2 regions of the Micromonospora sp. WMMD1076 genome follow, and region 1 is predicted to be linked to the other one. Evidence: riboswitches for the same ligand, from Rfam matches in the RefSeq annotation. Region 1 holds a riboswitch; the other holds the start of a gene.
The links. A riboswitch is a leader RNA that binds a small molecule or an ion and turns the genes downstream of it on or off. The one in region 1 is predicted to bind thiamine pyrophosphate.
Positions count from the first base shown of each region.

Region 2: another riboswitch for thiamine pyrophosphate. It lies ahead of O7622_RS26690 (ECF transporter S component); the one in region 1 lies ahead of thiE (thiamine phosphate synthase).

Region 1 covers NZ_CP120862.1:118,138-121,337, forward strand. Annotated here, with positions in the region: gene thiO (glycine oxidase ThiO) at 1-662, opposite strand, end outside; gene thiE (thiamine phosphate synthase) at 656-1,282, opposite strand; TPP riboswitch at 1,277-1,388, opposite strand; gene O7622_RS00570 (aldo/keto reductase) at 1,469-2,431, opposite strand; gene O7622_RS00575 (hypothetical protein) at 2,453-2,599, opposite strand; gene O7622_RS00580 (ATP-binding cassette domain-containing protein) at 2,596-3,200, opposite strand, start outside.
Region 2 covers NZ_CP120862.1:5,921,682-5,924,881, forward strand. Annotated here, with positions in the region: gene O7622_RS26680 (SIS domain-containing protein) at 1-432, opposite strand, end outside; gene O7622_RS26685 (alpha/beta hydrolase) at 429-1,265, opposite strand; TPP riboswitch at 1,342-1,448, shown strand; gene O7622_RS26690 (ECF transporter S component) at 1,524-2,114, shown strand; gene O7622_RS26695 (ABC transporter ATP-binding protein) at 2,228-3,200, shown strand, end outside.

The DNA.
Region 1 (3,200 bases):
GGCCGGACCGGCAGGCCGCTCAGCGCCGCCGCGCCGCAGCCGGCCGCGACCACTGTGACCCGCGCGTCCACCTCGGACAGCGCGCCGACGCGGGCCGGGCGCAGCTCCACGCCGGCGCGTTCCGCGGCAGTGCGCAACGCGGCGACCAGCCGCCGCGGGTCGACCTGGTGGTCGCCGGGCGCGACAGCGCCGCCGCGCACGCGCGGCGCCAGCGCCGGTTCGCGGTCGCGCAGCTCCGAGGGGCGCAGCGGCGTGATCGGCAGTCCCAGACCCCGTTGGTACGACCACAGCCGCCCCGCCTCGGCCAGGTCGTCGGCGGTGAGCCCGACGACGAGCGTGCCCTCGCTGCGATAGCCGAGGTCAACGCCGCTCGCCCCGGTCAGCTCGGCCGCGAAACCGGGCCAGCGGGCGGCGGACTCGACGAGAAGCGCGGTCAGCTCGTGCTCACCGAAGTACGCCTCGGCGACCGGCGAGAGCATCCCGGCGGCCACCGACGACGCGCCCGACCCGGGCCGGTCGTCGTGCACCACCACGCGCAGCCCGCGCTGCGCGCACCGCCACGCGATCGCCCACCCGATCGGCCCGCCCCCCACCACCGCCACGTCGGTAAGGAAGGGCCCCTTGTTAACGCCTCCGGTAGAGGAAGGGCCCCCTTTTAACACGTCAGGGCCCGCATCAGCTCGGCCGTGGCGTGCGCCGGATCGGCGGCCAGGCTGAGCGCGCCGACCACCGCCACCCCGTACGCCCCGGCCGCCCGCAACTCCGGCACGCTCGCGGCGGTCACCCCGCCGATCGCGATCACCGGCACGGTCACCGCCTCGGCGACCGCGCGTACCCCTCCGGGGCCGATCGGGTCCGGCAGGCCGGACTTGGTGGTGGTGACGTGGCACGGGCCCACGCCCAGGTAGCTCGCGCCAGCATCCACGGCCGCGCGGGCACCCACCGGCTCGCGGGCGGTCGCGCCGAGCACCGCGTCCGGGCCGAGCACGCGGCGCGCGGCTGCGACCGGCAGGTCGTCCGCGCCGACGTGGCCACCGGCGGCGTCCACCGCGAGCGCCACGTGCAGCCGGTCGTTGACCAGGCACAGCGCCCCGTACGGCCGGCACGCCTCGGTCACCCGGCACGCCAGCTCGTATGCCTCCCGGTCGGTGGCGTCGTCCTCCACACGCACCTGCACGACGAGTTCGGCGCCTGCCACTGGCAGGGCGGCACGCAGCACGGCGAGCGGGTCACGCCCCGGCCGGGTGTCGGTGATGAGATGCAGTCGTCCCAGGGACAGCACGGCAACGCTCCTCCCTGCGCCGGCATTACCCGGATCAGGTTCGACGGTCGGGGGCTCCCAGCCCCCCTCTCAGCCCGGTCCGCACCGGGCTCCCGTGGGTCACTTGCGGCCTACCGTACGACGCCTACCGCCCGTACGGAACCCCCTCGTAACCTTCGTCCCACCCAAACGCACAAAGGGTGAGGGTTAGAGGACGGCGTCCAGGGCGTCGAGGTCCTCTTCTGTGGGGTGCCAGGTGCCGGCTTCGGCGTTTGAGCTCACCTGGGCGGGAGTCGTGGCACCGGCGATCACGGACGTCACGGCGGGACGGGCCGCCAGGCCGCCGATGGCCACCTGGAGCATGCTGATGCCGCGCTCGGCCGCGTACGCCTCGATCGCCTCGATGACGTCCCAGCGCGCGGCGGCCAGCCGCTCGGCGTACCGGCCGCCACCGGCCAGGCGGCTGTCCGCCGGGGGCGCCTCGCCGCGCCTGTACTTGCCGGTGAGCAGCCCGTTGGCGAGCGGGAAGAACGGCAGCATGCCGAGGCCGAACCGCTCACAGGCGGGGATCACCTCGTCCTCCACCCCGCGCTCCACCAGCGAGTAGTGGTTCTGCGCGGAGATGAACCGGGTACGCCCCTGCGACGACGCGGTCCAGTCGGCGTCGGCGATCTGCCAGCCGGCGAAGTTGGAGTTGCCCAGGTAGCGCACCTTCCCGGCGGTCACCAGGTCGTCCAGCGCGGCGAGCGTCTCGTCGATCGGGGTGCCCGGGTCCGGCTCGTGCATCTGGTACAGGTCGATGTGGTCGGTGCCGAGCCGGCGCAGCGACGCCTCGACCGCGCGGGCGATGTAGCGGCGGGCACCCCGGGCGCCGTGGTCCGGCCCGTTCGCGCCGTTCATGTCCATGCCGAACTTGGTGGCCACCACCACGTCGTCGCGGCGGCCCTTGAGCGCCTGGCCGAGCAGTTCCTCGGAGGCGCCCTGCGGCTCGCCGTAGATGTCGGCGGTGTCGAAGAAGTTGATCCCGGCGTCGAGCGCGGCGTCCACCACCGCCCGCGTGCCGTCGCTGTCGAGTTTGCGGCCGAAGTTGTTGCAGCCGACGCCGACAACTGACACCACGAGCCCGGAGTCGCCCAGCCGGCGATAGGTCATCTCACTCACGAGATCCACCCTATGCCCGCTGCCCGGGTGTCATCCGGGGAGCGGCAGCACCTCGGCGGCCAGCATCCGGGCGTCACCGATCGTCGCCGCCAGTTCCTCAGGGGTACGCCCCACCGCGCCCAGCCCGGCCAGGTCCGGCGCGCCCCGGTAGTAGAGGCCCAGGTCCCGGTCGATCACCCCACGTCCCAGACCGGCTCCGGCGTCTCCACCACGTCGCCGTCGCCGCGGAACAGCACGAACCGGTCGAAGGTACGGGTGAACCACCTGTCGTGCGTCACCGCGACCACAGTCCCCTCGAACGCGGTCAGCCCGGCCTCCAGCGCCTCGGCCGAGGCCAGGTCGAGGTTGTCGGTGGGCTCGTCGAGCAGCAGCAGCGTCGCGCCGGACAGCTCCAGCAGCAGCACCAGGAACCGCGCCTGCTGCCCGCCGGAGAGCGTGCCGAACCGCTGGTCGCCCTGACCTGCCAGCTCGTACCGGGACAGCGCCGCCATCGCGGCGTGCCGGTCCATGCCGGCCCGGTGGTCGTCGCCGCGCCACAGCACCTCGACGAGCGTCTTGGTCATCAGCTCCGGCCGGTCGTGGGTCTGCGAGAAGTGCCCGGGCCGGACCCGCGCGCCGAGCCGGGCCACACCGCCGTGCGCGACAGGCGCGAGCGCGGCCGCGCCGTCGACAGGCGTGTTGGCCGGCTCCGGGTCGGTGCCGCCCCGCGCCAGCAGGCGCAGGAAGTGCGACTTGCCGGTGCCGTTCGCGCCCAGCACCGCGACCCGGTCGCCGTACC
Region 2 (3,200 bases), 640 kb from region 1:
CGTGATCGCCACCAGGCCGTGCCCGCGTTCCTTCACGACGGACGCGAACTCGACCATCGCCCCGTTCACGCCCGAGTTCGAGGCCAGCACGAACACGTCCTGCGGCCGGATCGGCGCCAGCTCGTAGAGGCGGTGCGCCACCGCCGGGTCGCGTTCCAGCTTCGGGCCGAGCACGTCGGCCGGGTCGCCGCCGACCAGCACCAGGTCACGCAACGCGATCCGGTTGGTGGGCACCAGCCCGCCGGCCCGCCCGGCGATCTCCATGGCCAGCGCCTCGGAGTGCCCGGTGCCGAACGCGTGCACCACGCCGTCGGCGCGCAGCGCCGCCGCGATCAGGTCGGCCGCGTCGGCCACGTTGCGCCGCTGCTCGGCGGCGACCCGGCCGATCGTCTCGGTCACCACCGCCAGGTACGCCTCGGCGCTCACCGTCATGCCTCCTCCGTTCCTGCGCACCGGGCGAGGATCGCCTCGGCCAGCGGGCCGGGCGCCTCGTCCGGGATCCAGTGGCTGACCCCGGGCAGCACCACGAACCGGTAGTCACCGGTGACGTGCGCGGCGCACGCCTGCGCGGCCGTCCGGCCGATCGCCACGTCCTTGTCGCTCCAGACGAACGTGGTGGGCACCCCGGCCGGGGCGACCGCCTTCATGTCCGTCCCGGTCATCGCGCGGTACCAGTTCAGCGCCGCCGTCAACGCGCCCGGCTCGCGCATCGGCTCGGCGTACCGGGCGACAGTGCCGGCGTCGCCGACGCCGCTCAGCAGCTTGCGCAGCGTGGCGCCGTTCCACGCCAGCAGCACCTTCTCCGCCGCACCGGGCTTGCGGAACAACGCGATGTAGGCGGACTTGACCTTCTGCCGCGGGTCGGTGGCGAGCGCGTGCCCCATCGCGGCCGGGTGCGGCACCGACACCGCGGTGAGCGTCCGGACCCGCTCCGGGTGCGCCGCCGCCAGGCCCCACGCCACGATCGCGCCCCAGTCGTGGCCGACCACGTGCGCGCCTGTCACCCCGAGCGCGTCCAGCACCGCAGCCGCGTCGGCCACCAGCTCCGGAATCCGGTACGCCCCGACGTCCGCCGGGCGCGCCCCGGGCGAGTAGCCGCGCTGGTCGAGCGCGTACGTGCGCAGCCCGGCGGCGTGCAGCGCGGGCGTGACCGCGTCCCACTCACCGGAGTGCTGCGGGAAGCCGTGCAGCAGCAGGACCGGGTCACCGTCCTCGGGGCCGCCGGCGCGTACCTCGAACGTCAGTCCCCGCGCATCCACCAGCATGATCGCCACCATACCGACACTCGCCCCGCTGGGCCGGGGGCCGTGGTCGGTGCTAGCGTCTGCGACGAGACAACTTCACATCCGACAGGGGAGCGCACAGCGCTGAGAGTGCGGGCCGGTGCCCGCAGACCCTCGAACCTGATCTGGGTAATGCCAGCGCAGGGAGTTCGGTCGACCTCCAGCCGCGTCGACGTCCGGTGACCACCGGGCGCGGCGTGCGTCTTCTCCTGGTTCACCTCGACGAACTGGGAGCCAACCGTGAACCACACCGACAGCAACCGCTGGCGTACCGTCGACATCGTCGTCGCCTCGGTCATCGCCGTCGCCTTCGGCGTCGTCTTCTGGGCCTGGGGCCTGCTCTGGAGCGCCACCGACGCGGCGTTCGCGTTCTTCCCGCCGGCACAGGCCGTGCTCTACGGCGTGTGGCTGATCCCGGCAGTGCTCGCCGGCCTGATCATCCGCAAGCCGGGCGCCGCGCTGTACTGCGAGACGGTGGCCGCGATCATCTCCGCCCTGCTGGGCAGCCAGTGGGCGAGCATCGTGATCCTGCAGGGCCTGATGCAGGGCATCGGCGCCGAGCTGGCCTTCGCCGCGTTCCGGTACCGCTCGTTCCGCCTGCCGGTGGCGGTGCTGGCCGGCGCGCTGACCGGCCTCGGCGCGGCGATCTTCGACTTCGTCTACTGGAACAAGGCGTTCGACTTCGCCTCCTACCGCCTCCCGTATGCGCTGATCACGATCGTCAGCGCCACGATCGTCGCCGGTCTGGGCGCGCACGTCCTCACTCGCGCGCTGGCGAACACCGGCGTCCTGGACCGCTTCCCCGCCGGCCGCGACCGAGCCCTGGTCTGAGGCCTCACCCCACCCCGCCCGGTGATCAAGGAGTTTGCGTCCGCCGGGCACGGTTCTCCGGACGCGAACTCCTTGATCACGCAGGCTGGGCCAGGAGAGGGGGTGGGCGGGCGGTGAGCGGGGTGGTGCTGCGGGGGTTCGGGTGGCGGCACGGCGGACGGAAACGCTGGGCTCTGCGCGGGGTGGATCTGCGCGTGGAGAGCGGCGAGCGGGTGCTGCTGCTCGGGCCCTCCGGTGCCGGTAAGAGCACGCTGCTGGCCGCGCTGGCCGGGCTGCTGCCGGAGGACTCCGGCGAGCAGGAGGGCACCGTCGAGATCGACGGGCTGGACCCGCGCAAGGCCCGCGAGCGCGTCGGCATCGTCTTCCAGGACCCGGAGACCCAGCTCGTCATGGCCCGCTCCGGCGACGACGTGGCGTTCGGGCTGGAGAACCGTGGCGTACCCGCCGGGGAGATCTGGCCCCGCGTCGACGAGGCGCTGCACCGGGTCGGCTTCCCGTACGACAGGGACCGCCCCACCGCCGCGCTCAGCGGCGGCGAGCAGCAGCGGCTGGCGCTGGCCGGCACGCTCGCGCTGCGCCCCGGGCTGCTCCTGCTCGACGAGCCCACAGCCAACCTCGACCCGGCCGGTGCCACCCTGATCCGCCGGGCCGTCGCGAACGCGCTCAACAGGGACGCCACGATGGTCCTGGTCGAGCACCGGGTCATCGAGGCGCTGCCACTGGTCGACCGCGTCGTGGTGCTGGAACCCGGCGGCGGGGTGCGCGCCGACGGGCCGCCCGACGAGGTCTTCGCCGCGCACGGCGACGCGCTGGCCGCCGCCGGGGTCTGGGTACCCGGCCACGTCGCGCCACCCCGCCACGCCAGCACGCCGCCCGGCGACGTGCTGCTCACCGCGGAGCGGCTCGGCCTGCCGCCGCGGCTCGACCCCACCGATCTTCGGGTACGCGCCGGCGAGGCGCTCGCCGTCCTCGGCCCCAACGGGGCCGGGAAGTCCACACTGGCGCTGCTCCTGGGCGGCCTGCTGAAACCCGGCACGGGCACCGTCACCGCGTCGGCGGAACTCGCCGGGCGGGACGCGCGTACTC